Regions from separate parts of the Paenibacillus sp. LS-5 genome, predicted to be linked through region 2. Evidence: predicted binding sites of a transcription regulator. Region 2 holds the regulator's gene; each other region holds the start of a gene.

Region 1 (4,307 bases), on a different contig from region 2:
CAAGGGGACCAAATCCGTGTAACCGGCAAAAGCCGGGATGATCTGCAGCAGATTATCCAGCTCCTGCGAAAAGCCGATTTACCGCTGGATCTGCAGTTCAACAACTTAAAGTAAGATTTTCGTACCCCGCACTGCTTGCATTTTTCTTGCCTGCGGGGTGCTTTGTGTTTTTTTTGACACCTACATAGGGCTATAATATACTTGCCTAAGCCGAATTTAAGAAAATAGTGGATTATAGGATTCGTATGGATCAAGGGAGGAACTTCAGTGAATTTGCCTAACCGAATTACGCTTGCCCGTATTTGTCTCATCCCGATTATGATGTTTTTCCTGCTGGTGAATTTCAGCTTTTATCCGGAACCGATTCATTGGGGCTCATTCCAGCTCTCCATTAATCATCTGATCGCAGCAGTGATTTTTCTGCTTGCAGCCAGTACAGATGGTATAGACGGCTACATTGCCCGGAAATACAATATGGTTACCAATCTGGGCAAGCTGCTTGATCCCCTGGCGGACAAGCTCCTGGTCTCTGCTGTACTGATCTCCCTGGTGGAACTGGGCAGATGTGACTCTTGGATCGCTATCGTCATTATCAGCCGCGAGTTCGCTGTAACGGGCTTGCGTCAGGTAGCGCTGCTTGAAGGTAAAGTAGTTGCTGCCAGCAAATGGGGCAAGATCAAAACGGTTATTCAGATTGTTGCCATTTCACTTCTGTTGCTGAACAATTTTCCGTTTCAGTTTGTCAGCATTCCTGTGGATGATATTGCGATCTGGGCTGCGGCACTTGTTACCATCTACTCCGGTATTGACTACTTCGTGAAAAACAAAGATTTACTACAGCTACACAACGCTTAATTGAACTGAACAGAGTCATTCATTATTTACATTCAGGAGGAGAAGCCAGCGATGAAAGCGGAAATTATTGCCGTCGGCACAGAACTTTTGCTAGGACAGATTGTAAACAGCAATGCACAGTTTCTTTCAGTAGAGCTGGCCGCACTCGGAATCGATGTTTATTTTCAGACGGTAGTTGGGGACAACAGCAGCCGTCTGCAACAAGCTATAGAAATTGCCCGCAACCGTGCGGATATTATTCTGTTCACCGGCGGGATTGGCCCGACTGAAGATGATCTTACTAAGGACGCACTGGCAGCCTCCGTTGGACGCAGTCTGCATATTGACCAGCTTGCTATGGACCATGTTCAACGGTTTTTTGACGAACGCAAAATTGTTATGACCGAAAACAACCGGAAACAGGCGCTGATTATCGATGGGACAACACCGCTCCCGAATGAAACGGGGCTGGCGGTGGGGCTTGCTTTTTCCGATGGAGGAAAGTTCTATATCGTGCTTCCCGGACCTCCGCGTGAGATGAAGCCTATGTTCATAGACCAGGCCAAACCTTGGCTGCAGCAGCATGTCCTGACTGATGAAATGCCGATATATTCCAAAATGCTGAAGTTTGCCGGTATCGGAGAGTCGCTCCTTGAAGATAAATTGATTGATCTCATCCGGGGCCAGAGCGATCCGACCATTGCTCCTTATGCCAAGGAGGGCGAGGTAACGGTTCGCATTTCCACCAAAGCCCCTTCGGAGCGGGAAGCCATGAAGAAGCTGGAGGTACTTGAAAGGACCATTCAGGAGATTCTGCCGGAGCATATGTATGCCAATATCAATGTACCGCTGGAGCAGCTGATTGTGGATTGGATGGCAGATGCCGGGCTGACATTGAGTGCGGCGGAGAGCTGTACTGGCGGTCTTCTGATGGAGAGTATCACCAATATTCCAGGCAGCGCGTCTATGTTCCTCGGAGGAATCGTATGCTACTCCAATGAGATGAAGAAGAAGCTGCTGAACGTGCCTGCAGCGATGCTGGAGGGCCCGGATGCCCCAGGTGCGGTCAGCAGGGAAGTGGCTGAGGTGCTCGCGGATCAGGTGAGAATGACTGCTGACAGTGACTTTGGATTGTCGGTTACCGGTGTAGCGGGTCCGGGGTATTCAGAGCGCAAGCCGGTAGGACTAGTATTTATCGGACTCGCTGAACGCGGCCGTCCTACGGAAGTATATGAACTTAATCTTAAAGGCACTCGCGAGAATATCCGTCTGCGGACAGTCAAGGCACTCTTGTACCGTCTCTGGCGCAGACTGGAGGAACGCAAGATAGCTACACCGCTTGAAGGCTCTGCCTTGCAATAGCCTTCCTGTCTGGTATATAATTGGGTATACGGAAGAACCGTGGCACTGAGAGATCCCTGCTGCGGTTTTTTGTTTTATTCATACGAAGTGATCCCGCAGCATGACCCTTGCGAGAAGGTGCTGTCCGATGTCCGGTGAATCCATAATCTGGCGCAGATCCAGATCCGGAAGGAGGCTTACATTAAAAGGAAGTATTAGCCCTCGGGACAAAAAAAACGAATGTATGTTCGAAAAAAAGCTTGGCAAGACCTCCAAAACACGTTATTATATTATTATAAACAGTGAAGGAAGTGGTCTGATTGTCAGATCGTCGTGCAGCGCTTGATATGGCGCTTCGTCAAATAGAAAAACAATTCGGTAAAGGTTCGATCATGAAATTGGGAGAATCCACTCATATGAAAGTGGAAGTCGTACCTAGCGGATCTTTGGCACTTGATATTGCATTAGGTATAGGCGGACTTCCTAAGGGACGTATTATTGAAGTATATGGACCAGAGTCTTCCGGTAAGACAACTGTTGCTCTGCATGCGATTGCGGAAGTGCAGAAGGCAGGCGGACAAGCTGCATTTATTGATGCCGAGCATGCGCTTGATCCTAAATACGCCAATGCACTTGGTGTAAATATCGATGAACTTCTGTTGTCCCAGCCGGATACCGGGGAGCAAGCGTTGGAAATTGCTGAAGCACTGGTACGCAGTGGCGCGGTAGATATCATTGTAGTTGACTCTGTGGCAGCCTTGGTTCCAAAAGCAGAAATTGAAGGCGACATGGGGGATTCCCATGTAGGCTTGCAGGCCCGCCTGATGTCCCAGGCTCTACGGAAATTGTCGGGAGCCATCAATAAATCGAATACCATTGCTATCTTCATCAACCAGCTTCGTGAGAAGATCGGTGTAATGTTTGGTAACCCGGAAACGACACCTGGCGGACGAGCACTGAAATTCTACTCTTCTGTACGCCTGGATGTACGTCGCGTAGAGAGTATTAAGATGGGTAATGATGTTGTGGGTAACCGCACCAAGATCAAAGTCGTGAAGAACAAGGTTGCACCTCCGTTCAAGCAGGCAGATGTGGATATTATGTACGGTGAAGGCATCTCCCGTGAAGGAAGCCTTGTGGATATCGGAACGGAAATGGACATTGTGAACAAGAGTGGTGCTTGGTACTCCTATGAAGGTGAACGTCTTGGACAAGGCCGTGAGAATTCCAAGCAATTCCTCAAGGAGCATCAGGACATTGCCTTGCTGATTGAGAATAAGATTCGTGAAGCGAGCAATTTATCAACGCTTGTGGCTGCGCCAAGTGAATCTGAGGTAGCTGCCGAGCAAGAAGAAGAAGAGAAACTTCTGCTTGAAATTGAATAACCTGATATTCAATCATTTGAAATTGAATACCCGGTAAGAGTTCGGGCGCCCTGTGAATGATCCATTGCAGGGCGCTTTTTCGCAAATGAATAAGACTTACATCAGCAATGAGGTGATAGGAAGCCAATGGTAATCCAATTAAATCCTGAACCTGAAGAGCAGGACGAGCAAATCTTAGCCGATTTCCCTGAGGATGAATTACTAGAAATTACGCGTGTAGAGCGTCTGAAGAAGTCAGACCACCGTTATATCATACATTTTGGTGCCTATCAGCTGGCCGTTCATGAAGATGTCATGATTAAATACCGGATGATTACGGGTAGCTCCTTCATGAAGACTGATCTGGAAGAGATCGTTGTAGCCGATGAGCGGCAGCGGGCTTATGTTGAGGGCCTGCGCTATTTGGAGCGCAAGCCTCGAACGTCTCAGGAAATGGCCCGCCGTTTACGGGAGAAGGAAATAGGGGAGACTATTATTGCCGAAGTTCTGTTGCGTCTGCAGCAGGAGCGTCTGCTCGATGATCCTTTATATGCCAAGCAATGGGCAGAGCAGCGTATAACGAATCAGCGTAAAGGCAAGCTCTGGATCCGCCAAGAACTGCGTGAGAAGGGCATAGAGAAGTCGCTGATTTCCGAGGCATTGGAGAATATCACTCCCGAACAGGAACTGGAAAGCGCTTTGCAGACGGGGCGTAAGAAATGGAACTTAATTCGCGGAGATGGGAATGACAAACGGAGGAAGACCGGG
Region 2 (4,307 bases):
AGCTTATCACCAACCATAATTCCATCCTCAGGAGAAATATCGAGAAGCTCCATCGCATGGGTGAAGATCTCTTTGTCCGGCTTGCCTTTACCGAAGTTCCCCGAAATAACAATGTGGTCAAAATAAGGAATCAGCTCAGGCACACTATCCAGCTTCTCCTGCTGCAATGCAGGGCACCCATTCGTCAAAAGCAGCAATTTCACCTTACCTTTGAGTTCATCCAGTACATGCAGAGTCTCATCATAGATATAAGGCCGGTTGCGGCGTTCTGTAGCAAATGTAGCTGCCAGCTTTGCCGCAAGTGCCTCATCCTCCACTCCCAGTGCAGCTAGTCCACGGCGCCAGGACTCTTTGCGGTAGACAGGAGCAAGCTGCTCCATCTGGCGGAATTCATGCTGCTTCCCAGCTGTAAAATTCCCCCATAGCGCTTCAAATGGATTAATTCCAATTAGCTTGGTGAACGGAAACGTTTCATATGATTCATACAGATTCCTGGCTTCCCTGCGGACAGCTGCTTCCAGCTCCTTAGGATCGACGGATTCACCTGCTGCTTCACTGGCATATCGAAAGGCTTCTTCAACACTTCGTTCATCCCAGAGCAATGTGTCATCAAGGTCAAAGAGTACGGCGGAAATCGGCATTATAGTTCTCCCTCTCCCTATACTGGATGTATCTTTCTATTCGCTCACGTATTCCACATGATTTTGTTTGGCGAACTGTTCCAAACGTTCGGCCATAGCATTAATGTCATAACGGTTGAACAGCCTGGAGAATACCCACTGTGTGCGTTTGCCTTTGTACTTAATGGAAACTGCGCCACGTGTTACGGTAATCTTCTCAATATCCGCTGCAGGAAGATGACGTTCACGGTTGTATTTAATAGTAGAAAGTCTGGCACGTTCAACTTTCAAATAGGGACGTCGGAAAAACAGCAATGCCGCGAGCAGAAAATAGAGTACAACTCCCAGCCAGTTGGCAAGAATGCCGCTGTTCTTAGCTTCGTCTATTGAGCCAACTACCCAAAACATTAGGCCAAGCATTACCAACACTACAGGAAACACGATATTGCGGCCTCTAAAAATATCACCGCTCTTTGCAGCGGCAGAAGTCGTTGAAGCATAGATAGATTCTTTCCCCTGCTTCTTGCGTTGCTTATTAATTTGCTGTGTGTTACGTTGAACCATTCTTTCCCAAGAACGGGCCATGTTAGTTCCCCCTAGTCATCCAATTATATCTATGAAAAGGAACAAAGCCTCATTTATTCTCGCCCTGTTGCCTTGTTCATGTACTTATTTGTCCACAATTTCAATGTTATTGAGCTGCGCACGGAAGTTACTGCGGATATTGCCCAGGTAGATCTCCCGGAGCTTGGCTCTTTCGGTGAGTTCTTCCTCAGTCAGGCCGTCACTCTTCTGTTTGCGTGCTAATTCATTGATACGGGCGACCAATTCGTCAATGTTCAATATGTTCCCCTCCCTATAAATTCATTCTAACTTTGCCATGAGAAAAAGAGCTTGTCAAGGTCTCCTCCCTGAAAGCTCCTGGTATCTGTCTATAGGTACTTCATTAATATTAATATACAGGTAAGCTCAGCACATCTCCGGCCTTGATATTACTATTCTCTAGACCGCTTGACCGTTTAATTCCTTCTATATATACAGCCGTTTTCATATCAGCCGGTTTATTCTTAAGTGCAATACTCCAAAGTGTGTCCCCGCGTTCAACAACAACTCTCTTCTCCTGCTTGGCCGGCAACACCGATCCTGCAAAAACATTACCTACCACGGTAAATCCCGAAATCACTAACAGAAAAATCAAGGCCACCTTAACCAGAGTGTCCTGATGGAACATTCCTCGGCATGATGTCACTAAGGACAAAAGAATATTATCTAGTCTATCAGAAGAAGCAGAGTGGGTTCTGGCTGTATGGTCCTCATGAACCTCGTCGTAAATACTACGGTAAGTACTGTACTTTAACATATTAACCGACCTCCAAACACTTGTTCTTACTTTCAAAATCAATATAACACGAACATGTGTTTTGATCAACACATTTCTTCGAACAATTGTTCCCTTATATTTCACTACTCATTTTCTGCCCAAAATAACTATTCTCAGCCCCCATCTACTCTTTCTATCATTTTAGAACTTATGTTTGTACGAACGGAAGTTCTATGTTATAATTTTCCCAAACATAGTATATGGGGTTGATTCCGATGTCAAAGATTTCGAGTCGTCAACTGGCGATCCTGGAATTTATTCGTAACGAAGTCCGCAGCAAGGGTTATCCGCCTTCTGTCCGGGAAATCGGCGAAGCTGTAGGACTGGCTTCCAGCTCCACGGTACATGGTCACCTGGACCGGTTGGAGAAGAAAGGTCTTATCCGCCGTGACCCTACGAAGCCACGGGCAATAGAATTGCTAGGACAAGAGGATTCCGAGAATGTTCATCAGTTCGTTCAGACGGTAACACGCATTCCAGTCGTTGGAAAGGTTACCGCCGGGGTACCGATTACAGCAACAGAGAATATTGAGGATTACTTTCCGTTGCCGGCTCATTATGTAGGTGATGATAAAGTGTTCATGCTTTCTGTGCTAGGTGACAGTATGGTTGATGCTGGCATTATGAATGGTGACTATGTAATCGTCCGCCAGCAGCAGACTGCAGATAACGGAGATATCGTTGTAGCCATGACCGAAGAAGATGAGGCAACAGTTAAGACCTTCTACAAGGAACGAGACCATATTCGTCTGCAGCCGGAGAATCCGGCTTATGAGCCCCTTCGTCTGAATCGTGTTACGATCCTGGGCAGAGTTATAGGCCTATTCCGCGATATTCACTAGCCCCCTCTTAATGAAACTGTTCCGCAGTCTAGCGGAGCAGTTTTTTCTTTAGTTATCTATTGTTTCCTTATTTTCTTTATACATTCATCACAATGGATGGCTCTCTCCCGTTCTACATGCCTGTCTATCCTTACAAGAACATTTGTTCGCTCCGGTTGATCAAACAAATATACCAGAACTCTCCCTACACTCCGATCATATCCTGATGATAAAAGGAGTGTTGACCAAGATGCCCAATTATCGGATCATTACCGATCTCTCCCAGCGAATGCTCTATTTACTTGACAATGAGACTGTAATTAGAGGGTTTCCTGTCGGGATCGGGAAGATACTGTCCGTCTCTCCAGTCGGAGAATATACCATTATCAACAAACAGAAAAACCCCGGCGGCCCTTTCGGAGCCTTTTGGATGGGCCTATCCAAGCCTCATTACGGAATACACGGAACCAATGACCCTTCCTCCATCGGTAAGAGGGTATCCCATGGCTGTATCCGTATGTACAATGAAGATGTGTTATTCCTTGCAGCAACAGTGCCTGTTGGAACCCGTGTAACCATTAGGGAATAAATAAAATTTGGAGCCAACAGTGATTGGAACTAAAGTCCGTTCGAAGAGCACCCACACAAGTGTCAACATTACATCTATTTGTAAAACAAAGGGGCGTCCCAAGCAGCCATTTCACGGCTTTTTCGGGACACCCCTGTCATGTTCAAACATTTTTTTCTCACGTTAACAGGAATTCTGAGTTAATATGTCGAAACCTGTATATTGGCAAATTAAATCTTGAAAGGAAGTGTCTGGTTTGAATCAATCCAAAATTAGAACACATGTCGATTTTAAAGTCGATGCATTAGGTAAGCTCTCCAATCTTCTACTCAACAATAATCATGGGGAACGCAAGGTTAATATCCTTACAGCCTTCGGCAGCATCCAAGGTAATGTAGCAACGACTAACAGCAATGAGGATGTATTTAATCTCAAATCATTGATGGATGATGTCATTGTTGATGAATACATCTCCTACTTAGGTGCAGAACATCCTGAAAAGACTTTCAATTACAATTTCGTAGTTTTGGATAATGTCGTTGTACGGCCATTCGCCAACTTCGCTACTGAAATTGAATATAAACAGCTGATTGTCTATGCTGAGCAAATAACGTCCTTCAACTTCATGTAAAACCTGCGTATAACTACATATAGAAGCAGTAATCGGCTAATGTCCTCCCGGCGACCTTTCTTATAACTTTCAAAACCCGGGAGCATTGTGCCTTACCACAGACTTGCTCATATCCGGGTTCATCTCTTAATTAGTCTTCAGCCCCGCAAGAATTGATACCTGCTCCGCCAGTTTCCTGCTGCCTCAGTAATCCTACAGGCTTCCATTATCCTTCATCCATCATTAACCGTCCGTTATAGTAAGATATCTTTCGCGTTCTGTCGACACAATCCACAGCAACAGCAAA
Region 3 (4,307 bases), on a different contig from region 2:
CTCACTCCACAAGTGGATTCAGTAGTAACGCACGGTACGGGGTTAGGTTCACCGTGAATCTGAGTTGGCTGCCCAAAGTTGGACAGTGAGATTCTCCGCGTCGAGATCCTCCGGCTGCAACCGGTAGGCGCGGACATGGGTCTCCCCAAAGTTGGTTACACACTACGGACGTCAACGTTAGCGCGAAGACGGTCCGGTAATAGTTAACCCAGGCGGACACCTTGCGGGTAAATCTTAATCTCCGCCCATGTATCGTTAACCTCGCGGATGTACAAACGACGGCGATCTTTACGAGCGAGTCTGCGTGAATATTTCATACCGGAAGTTCCTCCGGACATTCAAAATGCGGAACAAGTGAGAGAAGGTACTGCAGCGCGGTCATACCGGTGAGACGGTCGGCCAGCTTCGGCAACGATTCGCGCGACAACAAAACGAGGTCAGCGCCTTTAATTCGGTACGAGTCGGCTCTATCCGCTGGCTCAACGATGCCCAGCGCGGTGCGTCCGTCTTCTGAACGGTAGAGTGCGGCGTTATTTGCTACGAGGATCCCCCGACTATCTTCCGGCTCCATTGCGCCGTCATCCGGAATCCAACGGACATTGATACGCGGGTACTTAGGCTGGGATGAGTTCGTCAATAGCGGCGACCTCCGTTTCTACGCGGACGATAAAGCCGAGTTCATGAAGTTGCGCGGTACTTACGGGCCGTCTGCCGGTGTAGGCGCGGCTATTTGTTGTGGGGAAATTGCGAAGAAATACACGAGGTAAAACAACTATCTGCTGCGTGCGACCTGGCGCGTTAATCCAAGTAACGATAAAATTACCGTTACAGTCGCGTGCGTATCCAATCTCAAACGTTTTTACCATGAATGACCTCCGCGTTTAAAGCCCGCCGGCTATTGTATGATTGCATTGCGGATTACCGCGACCATCCCGGCATCACCGGTAGGTTTCGGCCGGTATCCCTCCGGCTGCTTATCGAGCGGCATTATAGCGCTAACCCCATTTCGTCACACACGGCGCTAACCATGTCCCGTACGATAAACTGCAGCGCACTCATGCCTGCCCACCGTTCGATAAGCGCCGGCACAACGTCTACGGCCGCGCCGGTCACATCATCCGCAATCATTACGGAGTCATCACCGTTGTTTCCTTCGTAACAATCCGCGCTGGATTCGCTCTGACGGACGACCTGCGCCCATAGTGCGCCCTCGAATACGAAGATAGCGCGGTCATTGCCGACAAGATACGCCGGCAGCGTTTCGAACTCGCCGGGATCGAACGGGCCGAGAATCAGCGTTATAAGCCTCGCGTTCATAGTACGAGTTCCTTAACGATAATAGCGGCCAAAGTAACGGCGAATTTAAGACCGCTCCAAAGAGCAGACCGGAGAGCAGCGCGGCGATTACGGACGGCGGTACGAGAACCTGAACGGGATGGGTAGACAGCGGGGATTTCTACGGCATTGATCGGTATCAGATTGGGCATTTCGGTAATCCTCCTTTATAATCTTGAAACGTTATGGTATAATCTGCGTAATATTTATCAATAGTCAACATATCAATATGTCAACATGCTGTGCATTGATTAACCTTATATTAACCTCTCTTTTTCCGCATGTCAACATGTTGTGCAATAATATTTTATGAGGAGTGCCATACATATGGAAGACCTGCTAATACGCTGCCGTTTAGGGGATTTGATGAAAGAGAGAGGATTATCCAATAAGCAAATCGTCGATCTTACAGGAGTTAGCCGCAACACAATCACATCACTAGCTGCTAATGCTACTAAGCGCATAGACTACGACACACTTGGAGCGCTATGCCGGGGCTTGGGAGTATTGCCTGGAGATATACTTGAGTATATAAAAGAATAGTATAGGAGGTTATTTTATGGAATCAGTTCCGCGTAGTATTAAAACTAATGAGGACTTTGCTTTCTGCAGAGCTGCTGAGATAACGATATATGTTTTTGAAGTTGAGAATATTCAGAGCCCCATTGACCAGGGCATAATTACGGGCGGCGGATTTTTAGCCAACTACATAACAATTAATGGCACTTCTTACGAGACATCGAAGTACTTTTTCTCAACAGAGGAGTAGAATTGTTCTACGGCGAGCCTGAGCTTATGCAACCCTAACGAATACACTCCGCAAGGGTTAGCGCGGCTAATTCAAGGGTAAATCAACGCTCATATAACGATGAAAACGAACGTCAGGATAACGGATATCACTCCGCATCCTGGCGTTTTTATTATAGCGAGACCGAAATCCAATGATTCTCCATTGCATAAGAATAGTTTAGGCGCATATAATACGTACATATGTTCTTATCACGGAGGGTTCTACGATGAACAACCATATCAACGAAGAGAACGCGTTATTACGCGATTACATACTATTTCCGCAGCTCACATCTGCCGTTCAGCGCAGTATAGACGAACTTGATGACGTGCCTAACGTACTCAACCGGGCCTACAGCGCATCCGGTACGTTCCTACTACGTAAAATGACGAAAGACCTGGGCGAGAACCGCTTAGCACTTAGCCGCGCCGGCTTGCGAATTACCCGGACAGCCGAGCTTAACGGATTGATTCACGTTGAATTTACGCGTAAAGGTCAATCACAGGCGGAAGTATACGCGGTTGCCCGCGAGGTTTTGCGCGATGAAATGCGCGCGAGGATGGCGCAATATATAGCTGATTTTGGTGCGGCCGTTAGTGGAGCTCTTAGTTGAACGCAAATAAGCGCCAGCTCCCGGAAGGAACTGGCGCGAAAGATAGCGAATATTAACGTAATACCTAACGAAAGGACTACGTTAATGAGCCGATTTATGAAGCCGCTGACCGCTAACGTTCACTTTTATACCGCGCAGATAGAGCGATTGCCAATCGTAGTATTCATCGGAAACGAACTAGCGGGCAGCGGATTAATCGAAGATATATCGTATGCGGCCGTTAAGGTGCGGGGTGAGTATTATATGCGCGATTCCTGCACTTTTAAATACGCGAGCTAAACGGAAAAACTGCGGCTTACGCTGGGCCGATTGAGAAGTATACACTAGAAAGCGTGAAGATCGGCGGGGTATACTACGTCAGAAAATCTCACGTTACTACTATCGGAGGTAATGTATAGATGCCTACAACTGTGTTTTGGACTATATTCAGCGGCGCTACTGTGTACGTCTTTGGTCAGACCGTACATAGATACATACTGGACCCCTTATTAGAGTTTAAGAAGGCAAGGGCCGCAGTGGTCAAACACATTGTTTTAAATTCAGAAGTATTCACGTTAGAAAAAACGCAAAATGAGCGGTCATTTGAGTCAGTAAAAGAGCTCCGAAAAATCCTTATTGGAAAGTCTATCGAGATAGGTGGAGACTTGATCTCGACTTCCCGTTCCGTCCCTTTCTACTCGATTTTCGCTTTCTTTCTGCGATACCCGTCTTTAAGAGAGACACTTAAAGTTACTTCAGACCTCGTTGAGTTATCTGATAATGTGTCTAACCAGTCAAGCGTCAGTCATTATTTAGAAGAAAATAGGATTAAGGCATTCGACAGTCTGGCGAAAATACTCAAACTTAAGTTTACTTACTCAGACCTCCAGATGATTTCAAACGGTTATTTCATGAACGGTAAAAGTCTCGAGCATGTACTTAAAGACACTCCAAACGCTCTGTCTGATGAGGTCATGCGTGAACTCAAGAAACAGTCTAAATGAGAAACTCCGTAAACACCGGACTCCGCAACATCCCCGCGCGAGTCCAATTTCGCATTTTCACGCGAGCTCTAATGCGCGGCTCCACGTAAACGAAGTCGCTGTCCTCGCCCGTAATCAGCGCCTTACTGACGCCGTAAAATGCACGCTTATGCGTAGGCGATGCGCCGAACTCGATTATGCCAGCCGGCCGCATTTTACCGCGATTGTCCGGCACAGACGCGAGCCAGCAGAACTCAGCCTTCTTATATCCGCTAAGATAAACGTCAGCGTACGTCCAGTTAATGACCTTTTGCCACTGTGAAGAACGTTTTCCCGTTTCATATACGCTGTCCATCCGCTTGGCGACTACGCCCTCCATAGCCCGCGCCTGCATCTGCGTAAATAGCGCTTCGCCGGCGCCTTCAACGTACGGAGTCACGCCGAAGTGTGCGTTAGGTAACGTTAGGCCCGCAAGAATGGCCTTACGCTCCATTAGCGGCCGATTGCGCAGGTCCTCGCCCTTATAGCGCAGGATATCGAATATGACGTACGTAACCGGTAGCTCAGCGGTAAGCCGGCGGATGGTATCGGAGCGCCGCGCTTGGAA
Region 4 (4,307 bases), on a different contig from region 2:
AATCCGCCAACCCCAAACCGTTAAGGATGTACTCCGCAAAGCGGTACGCGATGAAAAAATCGCCAACAATATCAGCTACCGCGAACAAATCTAACCCGCTGGTCTGCCTCGTAGGGAGGATAGAACGCCTCAGCCGGATTAACGCCTTAAACCTGGCTGGGGCTGTCCCCACATCTGAACCGTTCGCGCATTGCTCTGTTTTTCATACGATTATGTATGTTTCTTTCCCCGGTTATCTGGAATACCTCATCGGAAGAAGCTCGGCTGCATTCACCTTGATCACTCTTCCCTCAACAGGCACAATTACCTTGCAATCCTTGCCGTAATCGGCGATCAGCTCTCTGCACATGCCGCAGGGCGAGACGACTTTGATCTCCTCCTCAGGGTTGTCAGGATCGGGATGTCTTACCGCGACTATCAGATCAAACTCCTTGTATCCCTCCGATATAGCCTTACCTATCACCATCGCTTCTGCGCAGACCGTAACTCTGGATAGACTGGCTTCCACATGAACGGCGGTGAAGATTTCTCCCGTCTTGGTCCGCAGAGCCGCTCCCACATGGTGACGTTCCCACTCATAACGTTTCGTGATGATCTCCTGTGCGGAGGCAATCAAATTCTGATCCTCTGAAGTAATCTCATATTCCATTAACCTTACCCCCTTTTTACTATTTTCAGTATACTAAAGGAGGCTATATTTAAGATATACTGGTTAAGTCTGCGTATGCTTTAAGCGCAGGCTTACAAACTTATAGGGGGCAGCACAGTGAAGTCCAAGAAATTCATCCCGAGTCTCATCATCATCCTGGTGCTTTTGGCCGCCGCATACTGGTATGAGGAGAATGGTCCGCTGCCTGGCAGTCAGAACTCCACAGAAGATACTGATGTTGTCCAGCTGGACTTTCCAAGTGACCGTTATCCGGAGACTGCTCAGCACATTCAAGATGCTATCCGAAGTGGAGAGTCGTCCATTTGCACTATCGACCGGCAGGAAGCTGAAGAGAACCGTAAAGAGTCACTGAAGGGGATTCCGACCAAAAAAGGCTATGACCGCGATGAATGGCCGATGGCCATGTGCGAGGAAGGCGGAAGCGGAGCTGACATCGAATACATAACGCCAAAAGATAACCGCGGGGCTGGCAGCTGGGTGGGCAATCAATTGGAGGAGCTGCCTGACGGAACGCGAGTAGAATTCATGTTCAGATAGCGCACACATTGATCGTGGAAACCCGTATAGCCCTATCAGGCTTTTAGCCTGACAGGGCAACAATCACGGCTGGAGATTCTAGAACATCCAGGCTCTGGTGATAATTACCAGAAGAATGAACAGTACCAGAATTGCACCTGTTGAAGTAAAGGGGCTGACAACCGGTACTACTGGGGGTCCCTGATTTACTCCACCGATATTATTTCCACAACCGCAACCATAATCTGCTCCCATTGTTAATTCCTCCTCTGAAATAATGACTACAGCACAGAATATGTTACAGGCCATTGTACTGCATGGGCCAATAGGCAAAGAAATTCCGATTCATCTAATTATGTAAGCCCAACCTTCCAAGCTGAAAACACTTGATATTACTATCTGATTGCTATATGCTTAGACACATAAGAACACAGGTTCGCGTAGTTTTAAGCCCTCTGGGCTTTTCTTTTGGCCATAAATACGAACATACGATCTTGTATCTGAGGTGAATCAAATGCATTCCTATTATCAAATGACTGCTCTGGAGAAATGGACGGAGGATTTATATGAACGGCTGGATATCTGTAAGCCGGCACAAATTTCGATTGCGTATATTGCCGAACGCCTGAATATTTGGGTTCATTATTTGGATGTGAGGAGCAAAGGGATTGAAGCCTCAGCCGGTATGTACAGTATGTTCATCGATAACCGGCTTTCTGGAGAACTGCAGCGCCTGGAATTTCTGCAGGAGCTTTGTCACCTGCTCCGTCATTCCGGCAGCCATACGCTGATGCCTGAGCAATATAGTCAAGCGGAACAGGATGAATCGGAACGCTTTATTTTGTATGCAGCAATGCCTTACTCCATAATCTCGAAGATGACCCTGCCTGAGCTCCGCGAAGAAGCGGTTCAGGAGCTTGCCGCCACTTTTCAGGTTCCCAGCGAATTGGCTCTGCAGCGGATCGATCAAATTCAGCGGCGTGTGTTCCAGGGGCAGTTAATAGCTGTTATGGAGAGAAATGAGGACAGAAAATTAATCCACAGACATATTCGCTAAATGCATAGGAGATAATATGCAGACACGAATCTGCTGCAATAGGAGCTCAAGCCATCAGACTTAAGCGAAATTACCCTTAGGGGGGAACGGTATGGAAGCCATCGAAATAATCCACCTATTATTGAACCATCCAGATTACAACGTGGACGCGGTGCATCCCGAAATCCCGGATTTTGTTGGTATCGAAGCCATTGAAGTGAACCATGAGACTCAGACTTTTTCCATTCTGCTGCAGGAACCTCAGGAAGATTAAGCCCTTATGCCGCAAGACTGGCCAATCCACAAAAAGTGACCCCGCCGGCATCCGGCAGGGTCCAATATCTTAATTAGGGGATATGCTATTAGTATATTCCTTCTAGCTTAAATACATATGAAATAGAGCTATTCTATTATAGATAAGAAAAAACCCTAACAAACTTTCGTTAGGGTACTAACACAGTGCAATTAGAATGCACCAGCTTGAGCTATTCCATTAAACGTAACAGGTCCTGCTATAGTTATTGCTGGTCCTGGACCTGTATCTACCGCATACATGGTATAGCGCAGCTCGCCCGAAGCAGGGACGGTCGGATGGAAATCTGCTGCGGTGAAAGAAATCAGATTGTACCCTGTGATCAAATCCACAATGGCGGTGTAGATTACAGTACCTGTACCACTAACTCCTGTTCCGCCTCTTTCTACAGTGACAGTCACTTGATTTGTGGCCACACCGACTACTCCAATCGTTCCCCAAAGCTCTATACGCACGTCTGCCTCATTAGGAGTACCGATCACTGCGGCTACCTGAAGACCTATGTCACCAAGTAAGATTGGTGTTACTTCTGGAATTGATGTTGTACCGGTAGGTCCCGCCAAGGCCGTTGAAGTTCTGGAATCAAGGAATTGAATTGGCATTTCACTCTCTCCTTTATATAAAGATTTCTTCCGGAAGATAGTACATTCTATGAGCCGGATCATAGTATTGTTTGTACTATCGACTCAATGGTATGAGTACAAAATAAAGCAACCAATTCATTACCTTTTACAATTATCACTGGCCTACTACATTGATACTTTGGCAAATTTGTAGAAAAGCAGCTTGAATCTGTGGAATAAAAGTCTCCGTTATCAAATACGTTAGCAAGCTTAAAAATATGGCCCTTCCCCACTCAAGCATATTCGCTTCTACGAGCCTATAAATAGCAAAAACCCCTTGCTAGGCAAGGGGTTTTGAGAAGTGGGCCCTACAGGACTCGAACCTGTGACCAATCGGTTATGAGCCGACCGCTCTAACCAACTGAGCTAAGGGCCCGGATCTAGGATTCCGTATATACAATGGCTGTCTGAGAAAATAAAATTGGTTGCGGGGGCAGGATTTGAACCTGCGGCCTTCGGGTTATGAGCCCGACGAGCTACCGGGCTGCTCCACCCCGCGTCAGTAATTATATTCAAACAGCGACAATAGATAATATACATCATATCCGGGTCAATAGTCAAGCATGATTTTGACCAATGGGTTCAAGGCAGAAAACGAACACCATAGCGGCCCTTGCGTGAACGGTATATTTCCACAAAACGCGGGTCATGATAGCCGTATATCCAGCCGTCCTGCTCCAGCCTCTTGGCCAGACATCCGGCTTGAAATCTCGTCCTGAACAGCTTCGCGAAGTATATCCAGTTCATGATACCTTCTTCTCCTTCTCCGCAAAATTATGATTGCTCTGTTGCTAAAGATATCATGCCCTGTTTCCTAAAAATAAGCCGCCGGTTTCCGGCGGCGGCTGTGTAATTTTCTGGGTGCGTCTTATTTGGTTGTTGGGCTTTTCCCAGGCCAGCCATTCTCAACATCAAAATACTTCTCAGGCTCTTTCTGCAGAGCCTTCAGCATGAGATTGCCCTGTTTCTCCCAGGCTTGAAGAGCACTGGCAACGGTTCGTTTGCCTTGATACACCTCAGTGAATAAGATCCGCCCGACATCATTGATCTGGGTAATTCCAGGAATGCGCGCCTGTAGACTGTCCATGGCCGGATCACTCGCCGGCAGTGGCTTCTGGATGCAGAACGGAGTAAGATCCAGACCTTTTT

The links. The regulator LexA, encoded in region 2, represses DNA repair genes until DNA is damaged. The targets are predictions, from matches to a motif close to CGAACATATGTTCG.
Region 1: a site for LexA is predicted at 2,413-2,426, ahead of recA (recombinase RecA). Genes of this name have one in related genera too.
Region 3: a site for LexA is predicted at 2,319-2,332, ahead of AC0MA3_RS04455 (YhjD family protein). Genes of this name have one in related genera too.
Region 4: a site for LexA is predicted at 1,668-1,681, ahead of AC0MA3_RS04360 (ImmA/IrrE family metallo-endopeptidase). Genes of this name have one in related genera too.

The regions. Positions count from the first base shown of each region.
Region 1 is NZ_JBWAVA010000008.1:83,768-88,074, reverse strand. It holds gene AC0MA3_RS13970 (YajQ family cyclic di-GMP-binding protein) at 1-114, shown strand, start outside; gene pgsA (CDP-diacylglycerol--glycerol-3-phosphate 3-phosphatidyltransferase) at 268-855, shown strand; gene AC0MA3_RS13960 (competence/damage-inducible protein A) at 907-2,196, shown strand; gene recA (recombinase RecA) at 2,496-3,560, shown strand; gene AC0MA3_RS13950 (regulatory protein RecX) at 3,687-4,307, shown strand, end outside.
Region 2 is NZ_JBWAVA010000001.1:700,179-704,485, forward strand. It holds gene AC0MA3_RS03190 (HAD family hydrolase) at 1-641, opposite strand, end outside; gene AC0MA3_RS03195 (hypothetical protein) at 678-1,205, opposite strand; gene AC0MA3_RS03200 (DUF896 domain-containing protein) at 1,290-1,463, opposite strand; gene AC0MA3_RS03205 (LysM peptidoglycan-binding domain-containing protein) at 1,573-1,980, opposite strand; gene lexA (transcriptional repressor LexA) at 2,217-2,843, shown strand; gene AC0MA3_RS03215 (L,D-transpeptidase) at 3,073-3,411, shown strand; gene AC0MA3_RS03220 (hypothetical protein) at 3,647-4,021, shown strand.
Region 3 is NZ_JBWAVA010000002.1:249,892-254,198, reverse strand. It holds gene AC0MA3_RS04485 (hypothetical protein) at 314-637, opposite strand; gene AC0MA3_RS04480 (hypothetical protein) at 615-866, opposite strand; gene AC0MA3_RS04475 (hypothetical protein) at 988-1,317, opposite strand; gene AC0MA3_RS04470 (hypothetical protein) at 1,314-1,487, opposite strand; gene AC0MA3_RS04465 (helix-turn-helix domain-containing protein) at 1,663-1,878, shown strand; gene AC0MA3_RS04460 (hypothetical protein) at 1,895-2,104, shown strand; gene AC0MA3_RS04455 (YhjD family protein) at 2,352-2,738, shown strand; gene AC0MA3_RS04450 (hypothetical protein) at 2,823-3,017, shown strand; gene AC0MA3_RS04445 (hypothetical protein) at 3,137-3,721, shown strand; gene AC0MA3_RS04440 (ATP-dependent DNA ligase) at 3,714-4,307, opposite strand, start outside.
Region 4 is NZ_JBWAVA010000002.1:235,856-240,162, reverse strand. It holds gene AC0MA3_RS04380 (zinc ribbon domain-containing protein) at 1-94, shown strand, start outside; gene AC0MA3_RS04375 (cytidine deaminase) at 233-649, opposite strand; gene AC0MA3_RS04370 (NucA/NucB deoxyribonuclease domain-containing protein) at 767-1,207, shown strand; gene AC0MA3_RS04365 (YjcZ family sporulation protein) at 1,286-1,441, opposite strand; gene AC0MA3_RS04360 (ImmA/IrrE family metallo-endopeptidase) at 1,701-2,243, shown strand; gene AC0MA3_RS04355 (hypothetical protein) at 2,335-2,496, shown strand; gene AC0MA3_RS04350 (hypothetical protein) at 2,688-3,137, opposite strand; tRNA gene AC0MA3_RS04345 (tRNA-Ile) at 3,461-3,534, opposite strand; tRNA gene AC0MA3_RS04340 (tRNA-Met) at 3,581-3,657, opposite strand; gene AC0MA3_RS04335 (hypothetical protein) at 3,741-3,905, opposite strand; gene AC0MA3_RS04330 (extracellular solute-binding protein) at 4,027-4,307, opposite strand, start outside.